Regions from separate parts of the Streptomyces sp. NPDC055239 genome, predicted to be linked through region 3. Evidence: riboswitches for the same ligand, from Rfam matches in the RefSeq annotation. Region 3 holds a riboswitch; each other region holds the start of a gene.

The links. A riboswitch is a leader RNA that binds a small molecule or an ion and turns the genes downstream of it on or off. The one in region 3 is predicted to bind cobalamin.
Region 1: another riboswitch for cobalamin. It lies ahead of ACWFRJ_RS19240 (ribonucleoside-diphosphate reductase subunit alpha); the one in region 3 lies ahead of ACWFRJ_RS22605 (CoA-acylating methylmalonate-semialdehyde dehydrogenase).
Region 2: another riboswitch for cobalamin. It lies ahead of ACWFRJ_RS26005 (cobalamin biosynthesis protein); the one in region 3 lies ahead of ACWFRJ_RS22605 (CoA-acylating methylmalonate-semialdehyde dehydrogenase).

What each region holds. Positions count from the first base shown of each region.
Region 1 covers NZ_JBSGRD010000005.1:218,627-228,539, reverse strand. Annotated here, with positions in the region: gene ACWFRJ_RS19255 (bifunctional albaflavenone monooxygenase/terpene synthase) at 1-146, shown strand, start outside; gene ACWFRJ_RS19250 (helix-turn-helix domain-containing protein) at 100-1,104, opposite strand; gene ACWFRJ_RS19245 (ribonucleotide-diphosphate reductase subunit beta) at 1,342-2,364, opposite strand; gene ACWFRJ_RS19240 (ribonucleoside-diphosphate reductase subunit alpha) at 2,364-4,796, opposite strand; cobalamin riboswitch at 4,930-5,053, opposite strand; gene mctP (monocarboxylate uptake permease MctP) at 5,162-6,811, opposite strand; gene ACWFRJ_RS19230 (DUF3311 domain-containing protein) at 6,808-7,077, opposite strand; gene ACWFRJ_RS19225 (YbdD/YjiX family protein) at 7,198-7,395, opposite strand; gene ACWFRJ_RS19220 (carbon starvation CstA family protein) at 7,392-9,539, opposite strand; gene ACWFRJ_RS19215 (GntR family transcriptional regulator) at 9,671-9,913, opposite strand, start outside.
Region 2 covers NZ_JBSGRD010000008.1:343,971-353,883, forward strand. Annotated here, with positions in the region: gene ACWFRJ_RS25995 (putative cobaltochelatase) at 1-1,848, opposite strand, end outside; gene ACWFRJ_RS26000 (cobyric acid synthase) at 1,916-3,445, opposite strand; gene ACWFRJ_RS26005 (cobalamin biosynthesis protein) at 3,445-4,383, opposite strand; cobalamin riboswitch at 4,506-4,657, opposite strand; gene ACWFRJ_RS26010 (hypothetical protein) at 4,764-5,018, opposite strand; gene ACWFRJ_RS26015 (anion permease) at 5,031-6,311, opposite strand; gene ACWFRJ_RS26020 (lysozyme) at 6,547-7,287, opposite strand; gene ACWFRJ_RS26025 (class II aldolase/adducin family protein) at 7,467-8,153, shown strand; gene ACWFRJ_RS26030 (alpha/beta hydrolase) at 8,299-9,435, shown strand; gene ACWFRJ_RS26035 (hypothetical protein) at 9,524-9,913, shown strand, end outside.
Region 3 covers NZ_JBSGRD010000007.1:37,672-47,584, forward strand. Annotated here, with positions in the region: gene ACWFRJ_RS22585 (3-hydroxybutyryl-CoA dehydrogenase) at 1-757, opposite strand, end outside; gene aceB (malate synthase A) at 754-2,346, opposite strand; gene aceA (isocitrate lyase) at 2,482-3,771, opposite strand; gene ACWFRJ_RS22600 (short-chain fatty acyl-CoA regulator family protein) at 4,140-5,558, shown strand; cobalamin riboswitch at 5,612-5,782, shown strand; gene ACWFRJ_RS22605 (CoA-acylating methylmalonate-semialdehyde dehydrogenase) at 6,026-7,525, shown strand; gene ACWFRJ_RS22610 (acyl-CoA dehydrogenase family protein) at 7,531-8,679, shown strand; gene ACWFRJ_RS22615 (enoyl-CoA hydratase/isomerase family protein) at 8,676-9,752, shown strand; gene mmsB (3-hydroxyisobutyrate dehydrogenase) at 9,746-9,913, shown strand, end outside.

The DNA.
Region 1 (9,913 bases), on a different contig from region 3:
ACTTCAGCCTGGCCGAACTCGCCATCATTCTGGCCACGGTGGCTCCGAAGTGGCACCTGGCGCCGATCGCGGAGACCGACGCCGACACGAAGATCGGTATCACCCTGCAGCCGAAGAGGCTGGTTCTGAAGGCCGAGAGGCGCTGATGGCCGCCGGTCCGCGGAAGGTGCGGCGGTAGGCGTTGGGTGTGGTGCCGAGCGCCCGCAGGAACTGGTGGCGCATCGCCGCGGCGTTGCCGAACCCGGCACGCCCGGCGATGGCGTCCACCGTCTCGTCCGAGCCCTCAAGCAACTCCTGTGCCAGGAGCACCCGTTGGCGCAGGAGCCAGCGGTAGGGCGTGGTGCCGGTCTCCTGCTGGAAGCGGCGGGCGAAGGTGCGCGGTGACATGTGCGCGCGCTCGGCGAGCAGCTCGACGGTGATGTCCCTGTCCAGATGGCGCTCCATCCAGGCGAGCACCCCGCCCACGGTGTCGCACGACGTGCGCGGCAGCGGGCGCTCCACGAACTGGGCCTGACCGCCGTCGCGATGGGGCGGTACGACCATGCGGCGCGCGATGGCGTTGCCGACCTCGATGCCGTGCTCCTGGCGCACGATGTGCAGGCAGGCGTCGATCCCGGCGGCGGTGCCGGCCGATGTGATGACCGGGCCCTCGTCCACGTACAGGACGTCGGGCTCGACCCGGGTGCGCGGATACCGCACGGCGAGCTCCGCGGAGTGCCGCCAGTGGACGGCGCAGCGGCGGCCGTCGAGCAGCCCCGCGGCGCCGAGCACGAAGACCCCGGAGCAGACGGAGAGGATGCGGGCCCCGCGGTCCACCGCGCGGCGCAGGGCGGCGAGCAGATCCTCGGGGAAGTCGCGCTGCGCGAACGACTGGCCCGCGGGAACGGCGATGAGGTCGGCCTCTTCGAGCCGGTCGAGACCGTACTCGGTGGTGATCGTGAAACCCGCGTGATTGCTCAGGGTCCCGCTCTCACCGGCGACCACCGCGAAGTCGTACACGGGAAGGCCCGCTTCACTCCGGTCGAGGCCGAACACCTCGCAGACGACGCCGAGTTCGAAGGGATTCACGCCGTCGAGCAGCACGACGGCCACGTTGTTCAGCATGTTCGTGAGTGTGCCGCAGGACTGGCAGTAAGTCGATGGTGTGTGGCAGTCCTGCCACTGACGCTTCCGTCGGGACCGCAGGACAGTAAGGACATGAACGCAATCCTCGATTACGCGACCGTCCTGACCGTCCTCCTTCTCCTGGCCGCACCCTCGCTCGTCGGGTACGTCCACGAGCGCCGGATCGACCGCGAGCTGCGGGAGGCGGCGTCCGCCGTCTCCCGCAGCCGGGTGGGGCTAGAACTCGTCGTCGAAGGAGACCGAGCCTTCGACCGCGACCTGGTAGGCCGACGGACGTCGCTCGAAGAAGTTGGTCAGCTCCTGAACACCCTGGAGCTCCATAAATGAGAACGGGTTCGACGAGCCGTAGACCGGCGCGAACCCGAGCCGCTGGAGCCGCTGGTCGGCGACGCACTGAAGGTACTCACGCATCGAGTCGGTGTTCATGCCGGGCAGGCCCTCACCGCACAGGTCGCGCGCGAACTGCAGCTCGGCCTCGACGGCTTCCTTGAGCATGTCGGTGACCTGCGTCTGGAGTGCGTCGTCGAAGAGCTCGGGCTCCTCCTTGCGGACGGTGTCGACGACGTCGAAGGCGAAGCTCATGTGCATCGTCTCGTCACGGAACACCCAGTTTGTGCCGGTCGCGAGGCCGTGCAGCAGACCCCGCGAGCGGAACCAGTAGACGTAGGCGAAGGCACCGTAGAAGAAGAGCCCCTCGATGCACGCGGCGAAGCAGATCAGGTTCAGCAGGAAGCGGCGCCGGTCGGCCTTGCTCTCCAGCTGGTCCATCTTCTCGACGGAGTCCATCCACCGGAAGCAGAACTCCGCCTTCTCGCGGATGGAGGGGATCTCCTCGACCGCGTCGAAGGCCGCCGCGCGGTCCTCAGGGTCGGGCAGATAGGTGTCGAGCAGCGTCAGATAGAACTGGACGTGCACGGCCTCCTCGAAGAGCTGGCGGCTCAAGTAGAGCCGGGCCTCGGGGGAGTTGATGTGCTTGTAGAGCGTGAGCACGAGGTTGTTGGAGACGATCGAGTCGCCGGTTGCGAAGAACGCGACCAGGCGGCCGATCATGTGCTGCTCGCCGGGCGAGAGCTTGGCGAGGTCGGAGACGTCCGAGTGGAGGTCGACCTCCTCGACGGTCCAGGTGTTCTTGATCGCGTCCCGGTAGCGCTCGTAGAAGTCGGGGTAGCGCATGGGACGCAGGGTCAGCTCGAAGCCCGGGTCGAGGAGGTTCTTTACGGCGGTGGTCGTGGAGCTCATTACTGGCAGGCCTCGCAGGACTCGGGGTTTTCCAGGGAGCAGGCGACGGCGTCTTCGTCGGCCGTGGCCTGGGCGGGTACGGGGGCGGCGGCGGGCGCGGGCTCGGCGGCGGTCTGGCCCGCCGCCGCGCGGGCGATCCGGGTCGCCGGGCGCGAACGCAGGTAGTACGTGGTCTTCAGACCCTGCTGCCAGGCGTAGGCGTACATCGAGGAGAGCTTGCCGATGGTCGGCGTCTCCAGGAACAGGTTCAGGGACTGCGCCTGGTCGAGGAACGGCGTGCGCGCGGCGGCCATGTCGATCAGGCCGCGCTGCGGGATCTCCCACGCGGTGCGGTAGAGGTCGCGCACATCGGCGGGGATCCAACTGAAGCCCTGCACCGAGCCGTTGGCCTCGCGCAGCGCCTCACGGGTCTGCGCGTCCCAGACGCCGAGCCGCTTCAGCTCCTGCACCAGGTAGCCGTTGACCTGGAGGAATTCACCGCTCAGCGTCTCGCGCTTGAAGAGGTTGGAGACCTGCGGCTCGATGCACTCGTACACGCCCGCGATGGACGCGATCGTGGCGGTCGGCGCGATGGCGAGGAGCAGCGAGTTGCGCATACCGGTCGTGGCGATACGTTCCCGCAGCGTGGCCCAGCGCTCCGGCCAGGTCAGCTCGACGCCGTAGTGGTCCGGGTGCAGGACGCCGCGCGCGGTGCGGGTCTTCTCCCAGGCGGGCACGGGGCCGTTGCGCTCGGCGAGATCGGCGGACGCCTCGTACGCGGCGAGCATGATCCGCTCGGCGATGCGCGTCGAGAGGGCACGCGCGGCGGGGGAGTCGAACGGCAGCTTCAACTGGAAGAAGACGTCCTGCAGACCCATGGCGCCCAGGCCCACCGGACGCCAGCGGGCGTTCGAGCGGCCGGCCTGCTCGGTCGGGTAGAAGTTGATGTCGACCACGCGGTCGAGGAAGGTGACGGCGGTGCGGACGGTCTCGTCGAGCCGCTCCCAGTCGATGTCACCGGCGGCCGTGTCCACGAAGGCGCCGAGGTTCACCGAGCCCAGGTTGCAGACGGCCGTCTCCCCGTCGTCCGTCACCTCCAGGATCTCCGTGCAGAGGTTGGAGGAGTGAACCGTGTGGCCGGGCTCCGCCGTCTGGTTGGCGGTGCGGTTGGCGGCGTCCTTGAAGGTCATCCAGCCGTTGCCGGTCTGCGCGAGGGTGCGCATCATGCGGCCGTACAGATCGCGGGCGGGGATGGTCTTGCGGGCGAGCCCGGCGGCCTCTGCCTTGCGGTAGGCGGCGTCGAACTCGTCGCCCCACAGGTCGACGAACTCCGGCACGTCGGCCGGAGAGAACAGCGACCAGTCCTTGTCGGCGGCGACCCGGCGCATGAACTCGTCCGGGATCCAGTGCGCGAGGTTCAGGTTGTGCGTACGCCGCTGGTCCTCACCCGTGTTGTCGCGCAGCTCCAGGAACTCCTCGATGTCGGAGTGCCAGGTCTCCAGGTAGACCGCGGCGGCGCCCTTGCGACGGCCGCCCTGGTTCACGGCGGCGACGGAGGCGTCCAGGGTCTTCAGGAACGGCACGATGCCGTTGGAGTGGCCGTTCGTGCCGCGGATCAGCGAACCGCGGGCGCGGATGCGGGAGTACGAGAGCCCGATGCCGCCCGCGTGCTTGGAGAGGCGCGCGACCTGGTGGTAGCGGTCGTAGATGGAGTCCAGCTCGTCCAGCGGGGAGTCGAGGAGGTAGCAGGAGGACATCTGCGGGTGCCGGGTGCCGGAGTTGAAGAGCGTCGGCGACGACGGCAGGTAGTCCAGGCGGCTCATCAGGCGGTACAGGGAGGCGACTTCGTCCACCGAGCGCGTGCTGCCGTCCTCCGCCAGGCCGCTCGCGACGCGCAGCATGAAGTGCTGCGGGGTCTCGATGACGTGCCGGGTGATCGGGTGGCGAAGGAGGTAGCGGCTGTGCAGGGTGCGCAGGCCGAAGTAGCCGAAGCGGAAGTCGGCGCCGTCTTCCAGTGCGGCCTCCACGAGACCGTCCAGACGGTCCGTGTGGTCGACGACGAACGCGGCGGTGCGGTCCGCGATCAGACCCTCGCGGTGTCCCACGGCGACCGAGTCGGAGAAGGAGCGCACGCCCTGCGACGCGGCCTCGTCCCGGATGCTGAGGCTCAGGAGCCTGGCAGCGAGCTGCGAGTACGTCGGGTCCTCGGAGATGAGCCCGGCGGCCGCCTCGGTCGCCAGCTCCCGCAGCTCCGCCAGATCCGCCCTGGCCGAACGGCCGCGCAGTGCGGCGGCGGCGACCCGGCCGGGGTCGGCGTCGGGGAGGTCGGTGGTGAGGTCGGTCAGGGTGCGCAGCAGCGCGGTTCCTGGGCCGTCGCCGGTCTGCTGACCAACGGTGGTCTGCTGACCGTCGGTGGTCTGCGCTGACGCAGGTTCGGCTGGCGCGATGGTCACGGAGCACTCCCTCGCTCGGCTCGGAACCTTGCGGAGGGGAGGAGTGACACACGGGCGCGCCGGGGCAGGGCTGCGCTCCGCGTCCACCAGCCCATTCCACGAGGCCCGGACGTCGTTGGCACCCGGACCGGTCGGAACGGGTGCGCTGTCGACAGGTCTTCGGACTCATGAGTACGACAAATGCGCACTCATACACCGTTGCGGGACAGTTCCGGACTTCCACCGGATTCCCCTGCGGCGACAACGAGCACGAGCATACATCTTGTGCTGGCTCTGGGCGGCAACCCCATATCTTGTGTCGGAGTGCACGACAGCGGGCCGCCGGATTCTTCCGGCGGCCCGCATGACGTACGTAGGGGAGAGGCTCAGTGCCCGCCCGGCGCCCCCGCCGTGGCCGGCGGAAGGTCCTTGACGACGCCGGGGTCGCCCGCGTCCGCCGTGTAGTCGCCGGGAGAGGTCTCGTCGATGCCGTCAGGCGCCTTGGCGGCGCGCAGGACGAACGTCATGACCACGGTGACCACCAGGTTCAGGACGAACGCCGTGAGGCCGATGTAGCCGATCTCGCCGATGCCGGGGATCTCGTCGGACGAGCCGCCGAAGTGCTTCTGCGTCGGTGAGGCGACACCGTACGCGGCGACCGTCCCGTAGACCATTCCGACAGCCCAGCCCGCGAGCAGCGCCCAGCGGTGGAACCAGCGGGTGAACAGGCCGCCGACCAGCGCGGGCATGGTCTGCAGGATCCAGATGCCGCCCAGGAGCTGGAAGTTGATCGCGACCGTCTTGTCCATGGTGAGGACGAAGACGAGCGCGCCCACCTTCACCAGGAGCGAGACCAGCTTGGAGACCTTCATCTCCTGTGCGGGCGTCGCGTCCGGCCTGAGGAAGTCCTTGTAGATGTTCCTGGTGAAGAGATTCGCTGCTGCGATCGACATGATGGCCGCGGGCACGAGGGCGCCGATGCCGATGGCGGCGAAGGCCACGCCGGTGAACCAGTCGGGGAACATGTTCTCGAACAGCTGCGGAATCGCCAGCTGCCCGTTCTCCACCTTGACCCCGGCCGCGATCGCCATGAAGCCGAGCAGTGCGAGCAGGCCCAGCATCAGCGAGTAGAGCGGCAGGATCGTGGTGTTGCGGCGGATCACGTTGCGGCTCTTGGAGGAGAGCGTCGCCGTGATCGAGTGCGGGTACATGAAGAGCGCGAGCGCGGAGCCGAGCGCGAGCGTGGCATAGGTCCACTGCCCGCCGGCGCCTGGTGCGAGGCCCGCGACGGGCTTGCCCGCCGCCTCGTTCGTCGCCGCGAACTTGTCGTTCGCCGCCCGGAAGATCTCGTCGAAGCCGCCGAGCTTGATCGGGATGTAGATGATCGCGACGACGATGACGAGGTAGATCAGGCCGTCCTTCACGAACGCGATCAGCGCGGGCGCGCGCAGACCCGACGAGTACGTGTACGCGGCGAGCACCGCGAACGCGATCAGGAGCGGCAGGTCCTTGATGAACCAGTTCGTGTCCGGACCGCCGCCGACGCCCATCACGTCGAGCACGGCCTGGATGCCGACGAGCTGGAGCGCGATGTACGGCATCGTGGCGAGGATGCCGGTGACCGCGACGGCGAGGGAGAGCCCCTTGGACCCGAAGCGTCCGCGCACGAAGTCGGACGTGGTCACGTATCCGTGCTTGTGGGAGACGGACCACAGGCGCGGCAGGAAGGTGAAGATCAGCGGGTAGACGAGGATCGTGTACGGCACGGCGAAGAAGCCGGCCGCGCCCGCGGCGTAGATCGCCGCCGGGACGGCCACGAACGTATAGGCCGTGTAGAGGTCGCCGCCGAGCAGGAACCACGTGACCCAGGTGCCGAACGACCGGCCGCCGAGGCCCCATTCGTCCAGGCTCTCGGTCTCGGCCTTGCGCCAGCGCGCGGCCAGGAAGCCCATCGCCGTGACGGCGACGAAGAAGAAGATGAAGACGGCGAGGGCGATGCCGTTGACGCCGCCCGTGTCCGCTGCGAGCTCGTTCATCGGGTCGCACCCCCCTGGGCCTGCTCGGCCTTGCGGGCGCGCTGGTCACGCTGCCACAGCTTGTACGCGATCATGGTGAGAGCGGTGGAGATGAGTACCCACAGCATCTGGTACCAGTAGAAGAACGGGATGCCGATGAAGGTCGGTTCGACCTTCGCGTAGGAGCTCACCCAGAGCATCGCCACGAACGGCGCTACGAGGCAGAGGGCAATGACCACGCGGACCGGCGTGATCACCGGTCTGCTCACTTCAGGCGCATCTGACACTTGCGGTTCCGCTCCCTCGCTTATCTCACCTTTAACGTGCGGGAAATCTAAGCGAGAGTATTGATCTATGGAACCCCTGTCCGGATAACGGACGTGTCGAAGTGCCTGTTCAGTGTCGGCTCAGCAGCAGCGGAACCCCTGACGCGGATCCGACTCCTGCTGATCCGTGCGCATTCGCTCGAACTCCCTCCGGGAGGGGACGGATGCCCCGGGATGCGTCTTTCGCGTGTGCGCGACATAACGGTCGTACGCGGACTCGTCCGTCAACTCCCGTGCGTACCACCGCACCCACCGCAGCCCGCGAAGCACCCACGTCATGACGGGACCTGCGCGTCCGTCTTCGCCTTCGCCGCCGCCAGCTCCGCCTTCTCCTCCTGGGTCGGCACGAGCCCGGCCGGTGCGGTCAGCTTCGACTCCACGTACTCGGCCTCGCTCAGTCTCGACGACTGCGGGTTGCGGACGTGCTTCACGCAGATCCGGGCCGCGTCGGCGATCACGATGACGATGAGCAGGGCGAGCGCGGCCGAGAGGACGCCGTCCACCGTGGAGTTGGTGACGACGGTGTGCATGTCGTCCATGGACTTGGCGGGCGGCAGGACCTTTCCGTCGTCGATCGCGTCCTGGTAGATCGAGCGCTGCTTGAAGAAGCCGACGCGCGGATCGCTGGAGAACACCTTCTGCCAGCTCGCGGTGAGGGTCACCGTCGCGTCCCAGGCCAGCGGAATCCCGGTGATCCAGGCCCACTTGAGGCGCCCCGACTTCACCAGGAGCGTCGTGCAGACGGCGAGCGCGACCGCCGCGAGAAGCTGGTTGGAGATGCCGAAGATCGGGAAAAGCTGGTTGATCCCGCCGAGCGGCTCGTGCACGCCCACCCACAGGAAGTAGCCCCACAGGCCGGTGACGACCGCGCTGGTGATGATGAGTCCTGGCTTCCAGCTGACCTTCCTGAAGGGCTTGTAGACGTTCCCGAGCATGTCCTGGAGCATGAAGCGGCCCACGCGGGTGCCCGCGTCGAGCGCGGTCAGGATGAACAGCGCCTCAAACATGATCGCGAAGTGGTACCAGAACGCCTTCATGGAGCCGCCGGTGACCTTCGAGAAGATCTCGGAGACACCGACCGCGAGCGTGGGAGCGCCGCCGGTGCGCGAGAGCAGCGAGGACTCCTCGACGTTCTTGGCTGCCTGCGCAAGGTCCTCGGGGGAGATGGAGTACCCGAAGTTCGCGACGGCTTGCGACGCGGCCTGGACGTTGTCCCCGATGACCCCGGCGGGCGCGTTCATCGCGAAGTAGAGCCCCGGGTCGATGATGCTCGCCGCGACGAGCGCCATGACCGCGACGGCCGACTCCATCAGCATGGAGCCGTAGCCGATCATCCGGATCTGCGTCTCCTTCTGGACCATCTTCGGCGTCGTGCCCGAGGAGATCAGCGCGTGGAAACCGGACAGGGCCCCGCAGGCGATGGTGATGAAGACGAACGGGAAGAGCGATCCGGCGAAGACGGGCCCGTCGCCGCGTGAGGCGAAATCGGTCACCGGGTCCATCTTCAGCGTCGGCAGCGTGAAGACGACACCGAGCGCGAGCAGCAGGATCGTGCCGATCTTCATGAAGGTGGAGAGGTAGTCGCGCGGTGCGAGCAGCATCCACACCGGCAGGATCGAGGCGATGAATCCGTACGCCACCAGCCAGATGACAAGCGTCGACGGCGCGAGCGTGAAGGTGTCCGCGAGGGACGACTCGGCGACCCAGCGCCCGGCGACGAGCGCGATCAGGAGCAGCGTGATCCCGATGAGGGAGACCTCACTGACCCGTCCCGGGCGCAGGATCCGCAGGTAGAAGCCCATGAACAGCGCGATCGGAATGGTCATCGCGATGGAGAAGGTGCCCCACGGCGAGTCGGCGAGCGCGTTGACGACGACGAGCGCGAGCACCCCGAGCAGGATGATCATGATGGCGAACGCGGCGAGCAGCGCGGCGGCCCCGCCGAAGGGGCCGATCTCCTCGCGCGCCATCTGGCCGAGCGACTTGCCGTCGCGCCGCGTGGAGAAGAAGAGGACGACCATGTCCTGCACGGCGCCCGCGAAGATCACGCCGACGATGATCCAGATCGTGCCCGGCAAATACCCCATCTGCGCGGCCAGTACGGGCCCGACCAGGGGACCCGCGCCCGCGATCGCCGCGAAGTGGTGGCCGAGCAGGACACGGCGGTCGGTCGGGTGGAAGTCGATGCCGTTGTCCAGGCGCTCCGCCGGAGTGGCCCGGTTCTTGTCGACCTTCAGGACACGGTTGACGATGAACTTGGAGTAGAAGCGATAGGCGATGGCGTACGAGCCGAGGGCCGCTGCCACCATCCAGGCGGCCGACACCTCCTCGTCGCGCGAGAGCGCGAGCACGGCCCAGCCCGCGGCGCCCACCAGCGCGACGAGGGTCCAGATGACGATGGATCGGGGATTCGCTGTGCGCACCGGGTCGTCCTCCCGTTCATCACGCTCATCATGCGATGACGGGAGGACCGTAGAGCAGCACGGCGATCTGGCGCCAGACCCCGGACGAGGGTCAGTGGGCGGGAAGACGTCAGTCGGTCAGGAGCAGTGGGTCAGTCCGTGGGGCGTTTGAGGCGTGCCACGAACTTGTAGCGGTCGCCCCGGTAGACCGAACGGACCCACTCCACCGGCTGTCCGCCGCCGTCCAGGGAGTGCCGCGACAGGAGCAGCATGGGCAGGCCCACGTCCGTGCCGAGCAGGCCCGCCTCGCGCGGGGTTGCGAGGGAGGTCTCGATGGTCTCCTCGGCCTCCGCGAGGTGGACGTCGTACACCTCGGCGAGTGCCGTGTAGAGCGA
Region 2 (9,913 bases), on a different contig from region 3:
CTCCACGCCTCCCGTGGCCCGGCCGTCCGTGACGACCACGACCAGGGGGCGCCGCGCCGGATCCCGCAGCCGCTCGACGCGCAGTACGTCGTGCGCCTTGAGCAGCCCGGCCGCGACCGGCGTACGCCCGCCCGTGGGCAGCGTCTCAAGACGGGCGGCAGCCGCGTCGACGGAAGACGTGGGCGGCAACGCCACCTCGGCGTCGGACCCGCGGAAGGTGACGAGCCCGACCTTGTCCCGGCGCTGGTAGGCATCGAGCAGCAAGGACAGCACCGCTCCCTTCACGGCGCTCATCCGCTGCCGCGCGGCCATGGACCCGGAGGCGTCCACGACGAAGAGCACGAGGTTGCCCTCACGCCCCTCCCGCGTCGCCTGCCGCAGATCGTCCCGGCGCACGACGAGCCCCCGCCCCACACGTCCGCGCGCCCGCTGATGGGGGGCAGCCGCGTGCACGGTGGCCGCCAGGTGCAGCTTGGTGAGCGCACCTTGGGGCCGCCGGGCCCCGGTGGTCCGCCCGTGCTCGGTCCGCGCCCTCGAGCGGCGCCCCGCGGCACCCTCACCGAGACCGGGGACGCTCAGCATCTTCGTACGGAACGGCTCGGAGGCCTGCACGGGCCGCTGTTCACCGCCACCGCCACCGGCCGCGGGTGCCTGCGCGGGGGAGAGGTCCTCGTCCTGCCCGCTCTCGGTCTCGTTGTCGGTGGCGGGGGCGTCATGTGCGTCCGGCGCCGGGGCATCGGGTGCCTCGGGGGCGTCGGGTCCGTCCTGGGGCGGCTGCCCGCCTCCATCGGGACCGCCGCCGTCGGGGTCGTCGTCCCCGCCGTCCCCGTCGCCGTCGTCGCCGTTCTGCTCCAGCGTGTCGTCGAGCTTGTCCTCGTCGAGGCCCGGCGCGTCGAAGGGGTTGCGACGGCGCCGGTGCGGGAGCGCGAGGAGAGCGGCCTGCCGTACGTCCTCGGCGAGTACGTCGTCGCGTCCGGCCCAGGCGGCAAGCGCCGTCGCCGTACGCGCCATCACGATGTCGGCCCGCATCCCGTCGACCTCGAAGGCCGCACAGGTGGCGGCGATCTGCCGCAACGCACCGTCCCCGAGCCGCACGTGGGGAAGCAGCGCACGCGCCGCGACGATCCGGTCCCGCAGCGCGGACTCGTCCTCGTGCCACCGCGCGGCGAAGTTCTCCGCGTCGTCGTCGTACGCGAGCCGTCGGCGCACGACCTCGACCCGCTGATCGGTCTCGCGCGATGCGGCGACCTCGACGGTGAGCCCGAACCGGTCGAGCAACTGCGGTCGCAGTTCGCCCTCTTCGGGGTTCATGGTGCCCACGAGCAGGAACCGCGCCGCATGCCGCACGGACACGCCCTCGCGCTCGACGTACGAGGCGCCCATGGCGGCGGCGTCGAGCAGCAGGTCGACCAAGTGGTCGTGCAGCAGGTTGACTTCGTCGACGTAGAGGATGCCGCGGTGGGCGTCGGCGAGCAGACCCGGCTCGAAGGCCTTCACGCCCTCGGCGAGCGCCCGCTCGATGTCGAGCGCCCCGACGAGGCGGTCCTCGGAGGCTCCTACGGGCAGTTCGACCATCCGCGCGTCGCGCACCGAAGCGCCGCCGGCGTCGTGCGGACCGTCGGGGCAGGCGGGGTCCGGGGCGGCCGGGGCGCAGGAGAAGCGGCATCCGGCGACGACGGGTACCTGCGGCAGCAAGGCCGAAAGGGCGCGCACGGCAGTGGACTTGGCGGTGCCCTTCTCGCCGCGTACGAGCACACCGCCGACGGCGGGCGAGACGGCGTTGAGCAGCAGGGCGAGCCGCAGGTCGTCCTGTCCGACGAGGGCGGTGAACGGATAGGGGGTACTCACAAGGCCTCCATTACGTGGTTCAGGGCGGGGCAAGGGGCAGCGGCTCTCGCCCAGGGTGCAGCGGCTCTCACCCGTCCCCCTCCGCCGGTCGTGCGGGCGCCCCGGGTGCGATGAAGGGGAGGCCGGGCGGGGCGCCGGTCTCGATCAGGCGGAGCAGCGCGTCCGTGTCCGCGTGCTGCTCGATCAGGTCGCCGAGCAGGTCGAGCTGCTCCTCGCGCAGTGCGGCGAAGCTGGTGTCGGGCGCGGGCACGAAGCGGCGCCCGGCGGCGCGGGCGACCTCCATCAGGAAACGGCGCCGGAACGCGTCGCTCTCCAGGGAGCCGTGCCAGTGCGTGCCCCACACCTCGCCTACTCGGCAGCCGTCCAAGAAGGGCTCTCCGCCCAGGACTTCGGCGACGCCGTGATGGATCTCGTACCCCTCGACGGGTTCGCCGAGCGCCTCGCCGACCGGGCGCGCGAGGGTCTTCTCGCGGGCGAACCGCACGCGCACGGGCAGCAGGCCGAGCCCGTCCACGGCTCCCGCCCGCGACTCGACGTCGTCCTCGATGTGCTCGCCGAGCACCTGGAAGCCGCCGCAGATCCCGAGCACCGGCCGCCCCTCGGCGGCGCGCCGCGCGATGGCGTCCGCGAGGCCGCGCTCGCGCAGCCACTGAAGGGCGCGGACGGTGCCGCGCGTGCCGGGTACGACGACGAGATCGGCGTCGACGAGCTCGTCGGCGCGGTCCACGAACCGCACCACGACGCCGGGTTCGGCGGCCAGGGCGTCCACGTCCGTGAAGTTCGACATCAGCGGTACGGCGCAGACGGCGACCCGCAGCACGTCCTCGCCGACCGGGGGAGCGACGACGGACTCCCGCACGGCGCCCCGCAGGGACACCCGAAGGCCGTCCTCCTCGTCGATGCCGAGGCCGTGCTGGAAGGGAAGGACGCCGAACGTACGCCGCCCGGTGAGCTCATGAAGCATGTCGAGCCCGGGTTCGAGCAGCGAGACGTCGCCACGGAACTTGTTGACGAGATAACCGGCGACCAGTTCCTGGTCCTCGGCGCTGAGCAGCGCGGTCGTACCGAAGAAGGAGGCGAAGACGCCGCCTCGGTCGATGTCGCCGACCACGACGACCGGGAAGCGGGCGGCCCGCGCGATCCCCATGTTCACGATGTCCGTACGCCGCAGATTGATCTCGGCGGGACTGCCCGCGCCTTCGCAGATCACGGCGTCATAGCCGCCCCGAAGTTCTTCGAGGCATCCCACGACGGTGGAGAGCAACTGTTCCTGGCGCCCCCCGTGATAGCCGCGCGCGCTCATCTCGCCCACGGGCTTTCCCATGAGGACGACCTGGCTGCTGCGGTCACTGCCCGGCTTGAGCAGCACGGGGTTCATCAGTGCGCTGGGTTCGACCCGGGCGGCCTGCGCCTGCATGGCCTGGGCCCGCCCGATCTCGGCGCCCTCGCGCGTGACGAAGGAGTTGAGGGACATGTTCTGTGCCTTGAAGGGCGCGACGGAGACCCCCTTGCGGGCCAGCCACCGGCAGATCCCGGCGGTGATCACGCTCTTGCCCGCATCGGACGTGGTCCCGGCAACGAGCAGCCCACCACTCATCAGACCCTGCCTTTCCGCATAGTGCTCACCACGGCCGCGACCCCCAGGGCAAGCAGCCCTACCCGGCGCGAGAGCTTCACGGCCCGTTCGATGTCGGCGACTTCGACGTCCCGCCCGTCCCCGTTCAGGACGGGCCGGTGCTCGATGCGGCCTCCGTACGAGAGGGTCCCCCCGAGCCGTACCCCCAACGCCCCTGCGAAGGCGGTCTCCACGGGCCCCGCGTTGGGGCTCGGATGCTTGGCCGCGTCCGCACGCCAGGCCTTCAGGGCACCGCGCGGCGCGTCTCCGGCGGCAGCCGCGAGCACCGCGGTGAGCCGGGCTCCGGGCCACCCCAGTACGTCGTCGAGCCGCGCGGAGGCCCACCCGTACCGCCGGTACTTCACCGACTTGTGCCCGACCATGGCGTCGAGCGTGTTCACGGCCCGGAAGGCGACAAGCCCGGGAACCCCGCCGAGAGCCCCCCACACCAAGGCGCCGACGACCGCGTCGGACGTGTTCTCGGCGACGGACTCGACCACGGCCCGCGCGATGCCGTCGGCGTCGAGGGACTGCGGATCACGGCCGCACAGATGCGGAAGGCGCTCCCGTGCCACCTCGATGTCCCCGGCGGCGAGCGCACCGCCGACGGCCCGCGCCTCGCGCCCCAGCGAGGTCCCGCCGACGACGGCCCAGGTGGTGGCGGCGGTCAGCGCGACGGATGCGGCGCGTGAGTCACGTACAAGAGAAGAGGCCAGGACGGCGGCACCTGCCGCACCCCCGGCGCACACCACGGCATGCAGGGCGCCCCACCCGCGGTGGTCACGCCACAGCACACGCTCTACGGCACCGGCGGCCCGGCCGAACGCGGCGACCGGATGCCCGCGGCGAGGATCGCCGAGGAACAGATCACCGAGGAGGCCGGCGGCGGCGCCGTACGCGAAGTCGCGATCGGCACGCATGGCTTCAGCCGGCCGTGACGCGGAGGGGAGCGAGGGGCCCGGCCTGTACAGGCGGGGGCACAGAGACCGGCAACGGGCGGCCGCGCATGGCGATATGTCCTCACTCAGGGTGTCCGCGCCCTGATTCGACGAGATCGGCGGCGAGAGTTCCTGGCTTCCGAGGAGCCGGCTGAGTCAGCTCCTCGATGACAGTGGCGGGACCGCGCCGGATTCGCACCGGCTTCCTCTTCTGCCGCCGTAATGGCTCCGGCAGTCCACCACGCCCGCGAACGCCCGTCAACTTGCCGTTGACCTGGGGCGGGAGAGTGTGCCGAGGCCCACAGACAGAGGTGGGGTGCGGGCCGCCGAAGCGTCCCGCACCCCACCCGGAGCTGCGATCGTCAGGCGACGATCAGATAGATCCCGTACGCCACCGCCGCCGCGCAGAGCGCGAAGCACACGTACGCGCCCGTGCGTGCCGCCACCGGGGGCCCGCCCGCCGTGGAAGCGGCGGAAGCGGTCGAAGTGGCGCCGGACGTTGCCGTCTCGCGCTTGGAGAGGCCGACGATGCCGAGGGTGAACAGGCCCACCAGGGCCACCGTCACCGCGAGGCTGACTCCGAACACGGAGCCGAGAGCTGCCCAGTCGATGTTCATGCTGACTTGTCCTTACACCGTGGCGGGCCGGGCGGGGTCCGCCGCGGTGCCGGTCGGGGCCGGGGCCTGGATGGTGGCCTTGACGAGGTCGACGTCGGGGCTCGTCACGGCCGACCCGGTGGGCGGCGGAGAGACGGCGGCGATCGCGGTGGTCACGACGCCCGCCGGCTCGTCCGCGAAGGAGCTGCGGATCTCGTCGTCGGCGACGTTCGTGTGGTCGACGGCGTTGCGCCGGGACAGCACCCAGATCACGGCAGAGCCGGTCACCAGGAGCGCGGCGGTCGCCGCGATGCCCCAGGGGCCCTGCTTGGTGAGGAACTCGGCGCCCGCGCCGACCAGACCGGCGGCCGGGAGCGTCAGGCCCCAGGCGACGAACATGCGCGTCGCCGTGGACCAGCGGACCACACCGCCCTTGCGGCCGAGGCCCGCGCCCATCACGGCGCCCGAGCAGACCTGGGTGGTGGAGAGCGAGAAGCCGATGTGCGAGGAGGCCAGGATCGCGGTCGCGGCGCTGGTCTGGGCGGCGAAGCCCTGCTGCGGCGCGAGGTCCGTGAGGCCCTTGCCCATGGTGCGGATGATGCGCCAGCCACCGAGGTACGTGCCGAGCGCGATGGCGATGCCCGCCGAGACGATGACCCACATCGGTGGGTTGGCGCCCGGGTTCAGGACGCCGCCGGTGATCAGGGCGAGCGTGATGATGCCCATGGTCTTCTGCGCGTCGTTCGTGCCGTGCGCCAGCGAGACGAGGCCCGCGGAGGCGATCTGACCGGTGCGGTAGCCCTTGGCGGTCGCCTTGGTGTCGGTGTTGCGTCCGATGCGGTACGTCAGACGCGTGGCCAGCGTCGCGGCGATGCCGGCGACGAGGGGCGCGGCGATCGCGGGGATCAGGATCTTGGTGACGACGGTGCCGCCGTTGATCGACGACCAGCCCATCGACATGACCGCGGCGCCGATGAGGCCGCCGAAGAGCGCGTGGGAGGAACTGGAGGGCAGGCCCACCAGCCAGGTCAGGAGATTCCAGAGGATCGCGCCCACCAGGGCGGCGAAGATCACCTCTGTCTTCAGTCCGTCTTCGTTGACGATTCCGCCGGAGATCGTCTTGGCGACCTCGACCGACAGGAAAGCGCCGACGAGGTTCAGCACGGCGGACATGGCCACCGCCGTCTTGGGCTTGAGAGCGCCAGTCGAGATGGTGGTCGCCATCGCGTTGGCCGTGTCGTGGAAACCGTTCGTGAAGTCGAACACGAGAGCGGTAACGATCACGATCCCGAGGAGAAGCGTGATGTGTTCCATTTACCCAGGCTTCTGTTGGACGTCAGTGGCAAGTGGAACGTAGGCAAGCTGGGTGAACGGAAAGTGAACTTGGTCGGGCCGTGCGGTGACCCAATTCGGGGCACTGCCACTCCGGTTCCGTCGTGGCTCTGACGAAGATCGCCCGGAGTGGCGTCGCGAGGCCTGGAACGTGAGCTTCCAGAGGCCCGGAATGCGGGCTTCCAAGGGTGTCCGACCGGTATCCGGCCGTGCCCGGCTACCCTCGGGCGAACTTCTTCAACTGCTTCATCGAACCGTTGAAGAGATTCTGGTCACCCGGGAACCTGCCGCCGTTGTCGTACTGCCAGAACGTCAGGTACGACCAGCCCCTGGGCAGCTTCCCCGACGTCGACGACCAGTGCGCCAGCCACAGCGCGTGATGCGCCGCGAAGGCACGGCTGCCGCCCGTGCACTTGTTCCACCACCTGGTGGTCGTGTAGATCACGGGACGCCGTCCCGTCTGCCGCTTCACCTCGTTGCTGAACGACTTGATCCAGTGGACCATGCCCCTCTTGCTGATGCCGTAGCACTTCCGCTTGCCGTAGGGATTGTGCTCGATGTCGAGGGCCGGCGGCAGCGTCCGGCCGTCCGCGCTCCACCGTCCGCCGTGCCTCATGAAGTAGGCAGCCTGCTTCTTGCCGGACGACTTGCTCGGCACGGCGAAGTGGTACGCGCCGCGCAGGATGCCCGCCTTGCGGGAGCCGTTGTACTGCTGCTTGAAGTGGGGATTGCGGTACGTGTAGGACTCGGTGGCCTTGATGTAGACGAAGCGCGCGCCCTTGCTCTTCGCCTTGTGCCAGTTGACTCGCTTCTGGTGCGACGAGACGTCGTGCCCCCTCGGCTTGCTCGCCGCCGAAACCGGAATCTCGGCGAGGACGGTCCACCCGAGGGCCAGAGTCACTACTGAGGCCGCGATGACGCGCGCGCGGCGACGGGATGGTTTGTGGTCATGAGCCATATTTCCCCCCGGACTGCGACGTGCGGGACAAATCTTCCGGAGAGTACTGGAAGATCATCGGATGGCGGTCGATGGCCAGCCAATCAGCACCAGAGAGTGATGTATGCACATTTGTACTCTTACGGACTCCCTGCCTCCGCCCCTACGGTGCCGCGCCCCACGGCTGACAGGATCGCGGCATGACGGAGCAGCGGGACGTGCGGGAGCAGCGGGACGAAGTCCGGCAGGACGCGGTGGAGCGGGCGTGGGGCGAGCTGGTGGCGGCGGCCCGCAGGACGGTGACGGACGGCCTGGTGGTCGGCACGTCGGGCAACGTCTCGGTGCGGGTCGGCGGCACGATCCTGGTCACCCCGAGCGGCATGCCGTACGACCGCCTCGGGCCGCGGGACGCGGTCGGCGTCGACACGGACGGCAATCAGCTCTTCGGTGACCTCGCCCCCACCAGCGAACTGCCCATGCACCTGGCCGTCTACCGCACCACGGACGCCGGAGCCGTGGTCCACACCCACGCGGTGCACGCCACCGCCGTCTCCACCCTCGTCCCGGAGCTCCCGCCCATCCACTACATGGCGGCGGCGCTCGGCGGCCCTGCCCGGGTTGCCCGGTATGCCCCCTACGGCTCCGACGAGTTGGCCGAGAACATGCTCCGGGCCCTCAGGGACCGCACTGGTTGCCTGCTCCAGAACCACGGAACAGTCACCTACGGAGACACCCTGGACCAGGCGTACGACCGCACGGCGCAGCTGGAATGGATGTCCCGCCTCTGGCTGACGGCCAGCGCGGTCCCGGGTCACACCCCGACGCTCCTGTCCGCCGGGCAGCTGAGGGAAGCGGAGGACAGGCTGCGCGGCTACGGCCAACAGTGACGGCCCTCGGGGGCGCGTCGGGGGCGGCTTCGTCCCGAGAGGCCGCGGATTCAGTGACATCACCTACGGGTACGCGGACGGGGTGACGTCACCCCGCGAGCCCCGCCCACTGGCAGCGACCAGCCACCCGCCGGACACTGGGCAGGTGCGCCCAGCCAAAGCGACGGCAACGGCCGTCACCGCCGTCACCACCGCCCTCCTGGGCGGCGCAGCCGCCGTCGCCGCGGGCCGGTTCGCCAGCAACGCCGCCCTGAAGGCGCCGGCCGGCCGCCCGCTGCCGACCGACCACCGCCTCACGGTCCACTCCACGGCCGCGGGCCAGATCACCCTGACCCGCGCCCTCGCGACCCTGCGCCCCGGTACGTACGGCCTCAGCGGCAACGGCAGCCATGCCGTGATCGGGCCCGTCCTGGACTCAGCGCCGCACGCGGCGGACACCGTCGTACGCCGCCTTGAGCGCGTCACCCACGGCTCCCTCGAACCCGGCGCGAAGGTCTGGCTCACCCCGCAGGTACACATCGGCGACCCGCACGCCGCACTGGACATCGACCACGCGGACGTCGACATCCCCGGCGAACTCGGCGGCCTGCCCGCCTGGTTCGTGCCGGGCGTCCGCGACACCTGGGTGATCACCGTGCACGGCCTCGGCACGACCCGCGAGCACCCCATGGTCGTCATGGACTTCCTGCACCGCCAGCGGTTCCCGGTGCTCGACATCGCCTACCGAGGCGACCTCGGCGCGCCCCGCTCCCCGGACGGCCTCGGCCACCTCGGCGAGACCGAGTGGCGCGACCTGGACGCGGCCATGCGCTACGCCGTGCGCCACGGGGCGCAGAACGTGATCCTGCACGGCTGGTCCACCGGCGCCGCCATGGCGCTGCGCGCCGCCGCGCACTCCGCCCTGCGCGAGAGGATCAGCGGTCTCGTCCTGGACTCCCCGGTGCTCAACTGGGAGACCACCCTGCGCGCGCTCGCCGCGGCCCGGCGCACACCGGGACTCCTCCTGCCCCTCGCGGTGCGCGCCGCCCAGGGCCGCACGGGCCTGCGCGGCGACCGCATCCTCCAGGCCGCCGACCCCGAGGTGCTCAAGGTCCCCACGCTCCTCTTCCACGGCCCGGACGACGTGATCGCCCCCTGGGCGCTCTCCCGTCAACTCGCCGAGCGGCGCCCGGAACTCGTCACTCTCCACACCGTTCCGGATGCGCCCCACGGAGCCATGTGGAACGCCGACCCCGCGGGCTACGAAGAGGCGCTACGGCGCTTCCTCACGCCTCTCATGTAGCGGGCGAGAGCCCCCTGCGGTAGCTCTCCGGAGCCTCGCGAAGGCATTCCGTTTGGGTTTTCGGACCGTCAACAGGAAGACTGCTCCCGTGACGTCCCGTATCCCGCGCGACTCAAGGCTCCGACTCGTCCGCGCTCAATCCCCCAGGGCCGAGAGGCGAGCGGGGGCGGAGCGCGGCACAGCGCGGCCCCTGACCGCCCCCGGCGCAGTGACACAGCAGCGTGCGCGCCGTCCCGCGCCCCGGCCGCCCGAGGGCACACCCGCCCCCGGAGAGCTGGCCCGCATGGCGCGCAAGGGCCTCGCCGACGCCGTCAGGGTCGCGCGCTGGGCCGACACGTCCCTGCGCTCGGGACCCGCCCGCGCGGGAAAACCGGACGCCGCCGACGGAGCCGAAGGCACCAAAGGCACCCTCTCCGTAGCCACCGCGGAACGGGCCGCCGCGGAACTGGCGCTGACCCCGGATCAGGTCCGCGCCGAC
Region 3 (9,913 bases):
CGTAGAGCGATGCCGCGATGGCGGCGACCGTGTCGAGGCCGATCAGGTCCGCCAGTTTCAGCGGCCCCATCGGGTGCGCGCAGCCCAGCTCCATGCCCGCGTCCACGTCGGCGGCCGTGGCGAAGCCGGACTCCGTCATCCGGATCGCCGAGAGGAGGTAGGGGACGAGCAGCGCGTTGACGACGAAGCCCGCTCTGTCCTGGGACCGTACGACCGTCTTTCCCAGGGTGTGCGTGGCGAAGTCCTGGACGGCGGCCACGGCCTCGGCGGCCGTGTGCAGCGAGGAGACGACCTCGACCAGGGGAAGGGCGGGGGCGGGGTTGAAGAAGTGAAGGCCGAGGACGCGGTCGGCACGCCGGGTCGCCATGCCCAGACGCATGACCGGGATGGAGGAGGTGTTGGTGGCCAGGATCGCCTCAGGGTCCTCTACGGCCTTGTCCAGGACGGCGAAGACCTCCGTCTTCGCGGCGGTGTCCTCGACGACGGCTTCGATGACGAGTTGGCGGTCGGCCAGGTCGTCGAGGCTGCCGGTGAAGACCATGCGGGCCAGTGCGTCCTCGGCGCCGATGCGGTCCAGCTTCCCTCGCTGGACTGCCCGTTCGAGTGAGACGGCCACACGCTCGCGGGCGGCACGTGCGGCCGGTGCGTCGGCCTCGCACACAACGGTGTCCAGACCGGCGCGGGCGCACACCTCGGCGATCCCGGCGCCCATTTGGCCCCCGCCCACCACGCCGACCCGGCGGATGGCTGTGGTCATGACTGTCCCTCCGGGCGGTGCGTGAGGTGGCGGTGGTAGGCATCCGTGGTGAAGAATGCGGGCAACTCCCTTGACAGGGCGGTACGTTCGAACAGCCCACGGACCTCGGCGAGCGGGGCCCACGGATACTCCGCGCCCAGGGCGGCGAGCTCCTCCTCCACCAGTTCGAGGACCGTCTCGCGGCCGACGGCCCGGTGCCGCAGCCACTGCCAGATCTGCACCCGGGCGATCTCGGCGGTGGCCGCGTCCTCCATCAGGCCGTACAGGGCGACGGCTCCCTGCCCGTGCAGCCAGGCGGCGAAGTAGCGCAGGGCGACCGCGATGTTGGTGCGTACGCCCTCTGCGGTCGGCGGTGCGCTGACGCGGCGCACGGACAGGAGCTGTGCCGCCGTCACCTCGACGTCGGCGCGGGCGCGGTCGATCTGATGGGGTTGGATGCCGAGTACTCCGTCGAACACCTCGCGGCAGACGGGCACAAGGGCGGGGTGGGCGACCCAGGAGCCGTCGAAGCCGTCCTCGGCCTCGCGTTCCTTGTCGAGCCGCACCGTGGCGAGGGCCGCCCGGTGGGCGTCAGGATCCTTTCCGGGTACGTGGGCGGACATGCCGCCGATGGCGTGGGCGCCCCGCTTGTGGCAGGTGCGTACGAGGAGTTCGGTGTACGCGCGCATGAAGGGGGCGGTCATCGTGACCTTCGCCCGGTCGGGCAGCAGAAAGTCGGTGCGGTGCCCGAAGGTCTTGATGAGGCTGAAGAGGTAGTCCCAGCGGCCCGCGTTGAGGCCGGAGCTGTGCTCGCGGAGCTCGTAGAGGATCTCCTCCATCTGGACGGCGGCCGTGATGGTCTCGATGAGGACGGTGGCCCGGATCGTGCCGCGGGGGATGCTGAGGAGGTCCTGGGCGAGGACGAACACGTCGTTCCACAGCCGTGCCTCGTCGCGGTTCTCCAGCTTCGGCAGGTAGAAGTACGGGCCGTGCCCGGCGTCGATCTGCCGCTGGGCGCAGTGGAAGAAGTAGAGCCCGAAGTCCACGAGAGAGGCGGGCGCGGGGTGGCCTTCGATCTCAAGGTGCTCTTCGTCCAGATGCCAGCCGCGCGGGCGGACGACGATGGTCGCGATCTGCTCGCCGAGCCGGTAGCCCTTGCCCTCCGGCGTGGTGAAGTCGATCCTGCGTTCGATGGCGTCGAGCAGGTTCAGCTGACCGCCGATGATGTTGTCCCAGGTGGGTGAGGTGGCGTCCTCGAAGTCCGCCATCCACACCTGGGCACCGGAGTTGAGGGCGTTGACCGCCATCCCGCGCTCCGGCGGTCCTGTGATCTCGACGCGGCGGTCGGTCAGTCCGGGCGCCGGAGGTGCGACCTGCCAGGAGTCGTCCTCCCGTACGCGGGCGGTGGCGACGGAGAAGTCGAGCGGGGAGCCGGAGGCGAGGCGTGCGCCCACCCGCGTGCGCTCCTTGAGGATCTCCAGACGGCGATCGGCGAAGGCTTCGACGAGGCTGCCTACGAAATCCAGAGCCTCGGGGGTGAGGATCTCGTCGTGCCGGTGACCTGGCACGCCGAGGACCTGGGCACGGCTTGTCGGAGCGGAGATGGACATGCGGGTCTCCTCAGCAGGCGGGGCGGACTGACGGGGCGGTGGGGGCGCGATGGACGTGCCCCGAAGGGGCGCGGGGAACTGCGCGCCAAGCCCCCACCGGCCCGAGGGTGTGATTGCCGCGTTCCAGCGAAGCGTCTAGTGGAACTGCTCCTCCTCGGTGGACCCGGCGAGCGCAGTCGTGGAGGAGGCCGGGTTGACCGCGGTGGACACCTGGTCGAAGTACCCGGTGCCGACCTCACGCTGGTGCTTCACGGCGGTGAAGCCCTGCGCCTGCGCGGCGAACTCGCGCTCCTGGAGGTCCACATAGGCGGTCATGCCGTGCTCGGCGTAGCCGCGGGCCAGGTCGAACATGCCGTGGTTGAGGGAGTGGAAGCCGGCCAGGGTGATGAACTGGAAGCGGTAGCCCATCGCGCCGAGCTCGCGCTGGAACTTGGCGATCTGGTCGTCGTCCAGGGCGGCACGCCAGTTGAACGACGGCGAGCAGTTGTAGGCGAGCATCTGGTCGGGGTGCTCGGCGTGGATCGCCTCGGCGAACTCGCGGGCCTGGGCGAGGTCAGGGGTGCCGGTCTCGACCCAGATGAGGTCGGCGTGCGGGGCGTAGGCGAGGCCGCGGGCGATGACGGGCTCCATGCCGTTCCGCACCCGGTAGAAGCCCTCGGCGGTGCGCTCGCCCGTGACGAACCGGGCGTCACGCTCGTCGACGTCGCTGGTCAGCAGGTTCGCGGCGAGCGCGTCCGTGCGTGCCACGATCAGCGTCGGCACATCGGCGATGTCGGCGGCGAGGCGGGCCGCGTTGAGGGTGCGGATGTGCTGGCCGGTCGGCACGAGCACCTTTCCGCCCAGGTGCCCGCACTTCTTCTCCGAGGCCAGCTGGTCCTCGTAGTGGATGCCCGCCGCACCTGCGGCGATCATCGCCTTGGTCAGCTCGAAGGCGTTGAGCGGTCCGCCGAAGCCCGCCTCGGCGTCGGCGACGATCGGCGCGAGCCAGTCGGTGGTGTCATCGCCGCCCTCGGCGGTGGCGATCTGGTCGGCGCGCAGCAGGGCGTTGTTGATCCGGCGGACCACCTGGGGGACCGAGTTGGCGGGGTAGAGGGACTGGTCGGGGTAGGTGTGCCCGGCCTGGTTCGCGTCGGCGGCCACCTGCCAGCCGGACAGGTAGATCGCCTGCAGACCGGCCTTGACCTGCTGGACCGCCTGGCCGCCTGTCAGGGCGCCGAGCGCGTGGATGTAGTCCTGCTCGTGCAGTTGGCGCCACAGGCGTTCGGCGCCGCGCCGGGCGAGGGTGCTCTCCTCGCGGACGCTGCCGGAGAGCCTGACCACGTCCTCGGCGGTGTAGGTGCGCTCGATGCCCTTCCACCGGGGGGCGGATGCCCACCGCTGAGCCAGCTCCTGGGCCGTTGCTGTGGTCGTCCCTGCCTGAGCCATGACCGTCTCCTGAGGAATCGTGAACTGTGCGAATGCTTGGCACTGAGTGCCGGACAAATTGAGGGTGCGGCCCACCGATCCCCTGGGTGTGCAATCCGAGCAATGCTGCCGAGTTGGGCGGAAGGGTCGGGATCACCGACGTCAGGGCATCGAGTCGCGCCCCGATTCCGATCCGCCCGACGGAGTCCGGCGGGCCGCGGTACGACTCTGACACCGGCACTCAGTGCCAACAACCGGGGAAAGCTGCCAACTTCTGCGCATCTTCCGACGCCGTATTGCCAAGTCTGTTAATGCCTGGAGTCCCGTTCGCGTGGCTACCATCACGGGCAGTGCCGACGAGGGTGATCGTGACCGGACAGGAGCCACGGGTGAGCAAGACGTACGCGGGAGCGCGGCTGCGCAGGCTGCGGGAGGAGCGCCGCATGAGCCAGGCCGATCTGGCCCGGTCCCTTGCCATCTCGCCGAGCTATCTGAACCAGATGGAGCACGACTCCCGGCCGCTGACCGTGCCCGTGCTGCTGCGGCTCACGGAGGCGTTCGGCGTCGACCCGGGCTTCTTCTCCGAGCGCGACACGAGCCGTCTGGTGGCCGACCTGCGGGACGCCCTCACCGGAGAGGTCTCCGCGGGCCGGGTGTCCGCCTCCGACCTCTCGGACCTGGCATCGCGCATGCCCGCCGTGGCGACGGTCCTGGTGGACCTCGGACGACGGAACCAGCACCTCACCGAACAGCTCTCCGAAGCCGCGGAGGGGCGGGGGCCGGGAACGGCGGCGCAGCCCCGCTCCGCGCACGAGGAGATCCGTGAGTTCTTCTACCGGCGCCAGAACTATCTGCACGACATCGATCTCGCCGCCGAGCGGTTCGCCGCCGAGATCGGCGTACGCCCCGGCGAGGTCGTACGCGCCCTGTCCGCGCGCCTCGCCGAGCGCCACGGAGTGCGCCTGGCCGCGGACGCCCAGGAGCTCCTGCACCACTACGACCCGACGGCCCGCGTCCTGCACCTCTCCAACCGTCTGCGCCCCGGCCAGCAGGCGTTCCGGATGGCCACCCAACTCGTGCTGCTCGAATACGCGGACGACATCTCCGCGCTCGCCTCGGAGGACTTCGGCCAGGAGACCGCGGCCTGGCCGCTGGCCCGCATCGGCATCGCCAACTACTTCGCCGCCGCGCTGATCCTGCCCTACCGCCGCTTCCACACGGCCGCCGAGGAGTTCCGCTACGACATCGAGCGTCTCACCGACCACTTCGGACTCGGCTACGAGACGATCTGCCACCGCCTCAGCACCCTGCAGCGGCCCCGGCTGCGCGGTGTGCCCTTCTCCTTCGTGCGGGTCGACCGGGCGGGCAACATGTCGAAGAGGCAGTCCGCCACCGCCTTCCACTTCTCCCGCGCGGGCGGCACCTGCCCGCTCTGGAACGTGTACGAGGCGTTCGCCGCGCCCGGCCGCATCCACGTCCAGGTGGCATCGATGCCGGACGGGCAGCGTTTCCTGTGGACCGCACGAGCGGTCACCCGGCATCGCGGCGGCTGGGGCGAGCCCGGCAAGACCTTCGCCATCGGCCTCGGCTGCGAGATCCGCCACGCCTCACGGCTCGTCTACTCCGACGGCCTCGACCTCGACAGCGCGTCGTCCGCCGTGCCCATCGGCATGGGCTGCCGTCTCTGTGAACGTACGGACTGCCCACAGCGGGCGGTGCCACCACTGGACCGCAGCCTGGCGATCGACGAGAACAGCAGCACCTTCGTGCCCTACCCCGTGGCCGTGAAGCGGGCGGGCATCGAATGAGGGGGTGGACGCCGAGTGAGGGGGTGGACTTACTAGGACGTCCAACTATATCTTCGTGACACAAGGTCCGCGGTGCAGGGAAGCCGGTGTGAAACCGGCACGGTCCCGCCACTGTGACCGGGGAGTGTGCTGCCATCCACACGCCACTGGCGAGGTCTGCCGGGAAGGCGGGCGCCGCGCGTAGATCCGGGAGTCAGGATACCGGCCGCGGAACGTTCCGTGTTGTCCACGAGGATGGAGCAGACACGCATGGCACCGGTACGTACCCACGACCCTGGTGATCCGGCGGAGCGCAGTCAACTCACCACGCGCTCATAGGACTTCGCGACCTCCGGCACTCTTCCTCCACGCCTGACGGTCCCGACGTCCCCTGTCCCGCGGCTCACCCCGGCAGCGCACACACCCGTGCGCCCCGCCGGCGGCTCGCCGTGCCCTCCCCGGATCGCACCTGACGAGAGCAGGCACCCATGGTCCGTGAACTCACGCATTTCATCGGCGGCAAGCACACCGCCGGCACGTCGGGCCTCTTCGGCGACGTGTACGACCCCAACACCGGCACCGTCCAGGCCCGCGTACCGCTCGCGGGCCGGGCCGACACCGAGACGGCGATCACTGACGCCGTCAACGCACAGCAGGAGTGGGGCCGTTGGAACCCGCAGCGGCGCGCCCGCGTCCTCCTGCGCTTCCTCCAACTCGTCGAGGCCGAACGCGAATCCCTTGCGCGGATGCTTTCGGCCGAGCACGGCAAGACCGTGGCCGACGCGCACGGCGACCTTCAACGCGGCCTGGAGGTCGTGGAGTTCGCCGCCGGTATCCCGCACCTGCTCAAGGGCGAGTTCACCGACAACGCGGGTACCGGCATCGACGTGCACTCGCTGCGCTCCCCGATCGGAGTCGTCGCCGGGATCACCCCCTTCAACTTCCCCGCCATGATCCCGCTGTGGAAGGCCGCGCCCGCCATCGCCTGCGGCAACGCGTTCATCCTCAAGCCGTCCGAGCGCGACCCGTCCGTGCCCCTGCGCCTCGCCGAACTGTTCCTCGAGGCAGGCCTGCCGCCCGGCGTCCTGAACGTCGTCAACGGTGGCAAGGAAGCCGTCGACACCCTCCTGGAGGACCCCCGCGTCGGCGCGCTCGGCTTCGTCGGCTCCACTCCCGTCGCCGCGCACATCTACGCCACCGCCGCCGCCCACGGCAAGCGCGCCCAGTGCTTCGGCGGCGCCAAGAACCACATGATCGTCATGCCGGACGCCGATCTCGACCAGGCCGTCGACGCCCTCATCGGTGCCGGATACGGCTCGGCGGGCGAGCGCTGCATGGCCATCTCGGTGGCCGTGCCCGTCGGTGAGGAGACCGCCGACGCGCTGGTCGCCGCACTCAAGGAACGTATCGGCGCGCTCCGCATCGGCCGCAGCGACGACCCCGAAGCCGACTTCGGCCCGCTGGTGAGCAGGGACGCGCTCGACCGGGTCCGGCGCTACGTCGACATCGGCGTGAACGAGGGCGCCGAACTCGTCGTGGACGGTAGGCAGTTCGAGCTTCCGGACCATGAGAACGGGTTCTTCGCCGGAGCATCGCTCTTCGACCGGGTCAGTCCGCGGATGCGGATCTACCGTGAGGAGATCTTCGGGCCCGTCCTGTGCGTCGTACGGGCCGCCGACTACGAGGAAGCCCTGCGGCTGCCCAGCGAGCACCCGTACGGAAACGGGGTCGCGATCTTCACCAGGGACGGCGACACCGCCCGCGACTTCACGCGCCGCGTCGACACCGGAATGGTCGGAGTGAACGTCCCCATCCCGGTCCCCGTCGCCTACCACACCTTCGGCGGCTGGAAGCGCTCCGGCTTCGGCGACCTGAACCAGCACGGCCCGGACGCCATCCGCTTCTACACCCGCACCAAGACCGTCACCTCGCGCTGGCCCTCAGGGGTCAGGGAAGGCGCGAGCTTCACCCTGCCCACCATGGGATGAGCGCCATGACCAGCGCATCGCTCACCCAGGACCAGCAGGCCCTCGTCGAGACCACGCTCGACTTCGCGGAGGACCACCTGGCTCCCCGTGCCGTGCAGTGGGACCAGGACAAGCACTTCCCCCTCGACGTACTGCGCAAGGCGGCCGGGCTCGGGCTCGGCGGGGTGTACGTAGGGGAGGACGCGGGAGGCAGCGGCCTCAGCCGGGCCGACGGCGTCCTTGTCTTCGAAGCCCTCGCCTCCGGCTGCCCGTCCATCGCGGGCTACCTCTCCATCCACAACATGGTCGCCTGGATGATCGACACCTACGGCGACCAGGCGCAACGGGCACGGTGGCTGCCCCGGCTGTGCTCCATGGACGACCTCGGCAGCTACTGCCTCACCGAACCGGGCACCGGATCGGACGCCGGATCCCTGAGCACCCGGGCGGTCCGCGACGGCGACAGCTATGTCCTGACCGGGGTCAAGCAGTTCATCTCCGGTGCGGGTGCCGCGCAGGTGTACGTCGTCATGGCGCGCACCGACGGCGAGGGACCCCGGGGGATCTCCGCGTTCGTCGTCGAACGGGACGACCCCGGGCTGTCGTTCGGCCCCGACGAGAAGAAGATGGGCTGGAACGCCCAGCCCACCCGCCAGGTGATCCTGGACGGCGTGCGGGTCGACGCGGACCGGCTGCTCGGCCGGGCCGGCAACGGCTTCCGGATCGCCATGAGCGGCCTGAACGGCGGTCGGCTCGGCATCGCCGCCTGCTCCCTGGGCGGCGCCCGCAGCGCCCTTGACAAGAGCCTGTCGTATCTCGCCGACCGGGAGGCGTTCGGCGCCCGGCTCCTCGACGCGCAGGCCCTGCAGTTCCGTCTCGCCGACATGGCGACCGAACTCGCCGCGGCCCGCGCCCTGGTCCACGAGGCAGCCAAGGCTCTGGATCGCCGTGACCCCCAGGCGCCGCAGCTGTGCGCGATGGCCAAACGGTTCGCCACCGACACCGGCTACTCCGTCGCCGATCGCGCCCTCCAACTGCACGGCGGATACGGCTACTTGAACGAGTACGGCATCGAGAAGATCGTCCGCGACCTCCGTGTCCATCAGATCCTGGAAGGAACCAACGAGATCATGCGCGTCATCGTGGCCCGAGGCCTGACGGAAGCACTGCGGTGACGGCGGCCAAGGACACCGAGCACGCTGTCCTGCTCCGGACCGAGGGCCGCGCGGCCCACCTCACGCTCAACCGTCCCCAGGCCCTCAACGCCCTCACCCACACCATGGTGCGGCGCATCGACGAAGCGCTCACCACCTGGGAGAGCGACCCTGCCGTACGGACCGTGGTCGTCCAAGGCGCAGGCGGGCGCGGTCTGTGCGCGGGCGGCGACATCCGTTCCATCTACGAGGACGCACGTGCGGGGACAGCCGCCTCCGCCGACTTCTGGCGCGACGAATACCGGCTCAACGCGCGCATCGCCCGCTACCCCAAGCCGTACGTCGCCGTGATGGACGGGATCGTGATGGGCGGCGGCGTCGGAGTCTCCGCGCACGGCGACGTCCGCATCGTCACCGAGCGCTCGCGCATCGCGATGCCGGAGACCGGCATCGGCTTCGTCCCCGACGTGGGCGGCACCTACCTGCTGGCCCTGGCCCCCGGTGAACTCGGCACCCACCTGGCGCTCACCGGCGCGCAAGTCGGCGCCGCCGATGCCCTGTTGTGCGGGCTCGCCGATCATTTCGTGGCCTCTGGCGACATGCCCAGGCTGCTTGGCGACTTCGCCACGCAGCCGGTCTGGGACGCCCTCCAGATGTACGTGCGCCAGCCGCCGCCCGGCGACCTTGCCGGTCACCGGGCCTGGATCGACGACTGCTACGCCGCCGACACGGTGGAGGAGATCCTCGCCCGGCTGCGCGGCCATGGAGCGCGCGCGGCGACGGAGGCGGCCGACACCCTTGCCACCAAGTCGCCCACCGCCCTGAAGGTCACGCTCGCCGCACTGCGCCGGGCGCGGCGGCTCGGCCCGTTGGAGCGCGTCCTCGAGCAGGAGTACCGGGTCTCCCGCGCCGCGCTCGCCTCGTACGACCTGGTCGAGGGGATCCGGGCGCAAGTGATCGACAAGGACCGCAGTCCCCGCTGGAAACCGGCCACCCTGGCCGAGGTCACCGACGCGGACGTGGCGCGCCACTTCGGCCCGCCCGCCGACGGCGACATCCACCTGGCGACGACCCCACAGGAGGTGGCGTGGTGAACACCGCTCTCACCATCGGCTTCATCGGGCTCGGTCACATGGGCGGCCCGATGGCCGCCAATCTCGTCAAGGCGGGGCACCGGGTGCTCGGCCACGACCTGCTGCCCGAACTGCTCGCCGAGGCGGTCGAGAACGGCGTGGTGGCCGCCGGATCGTCGACG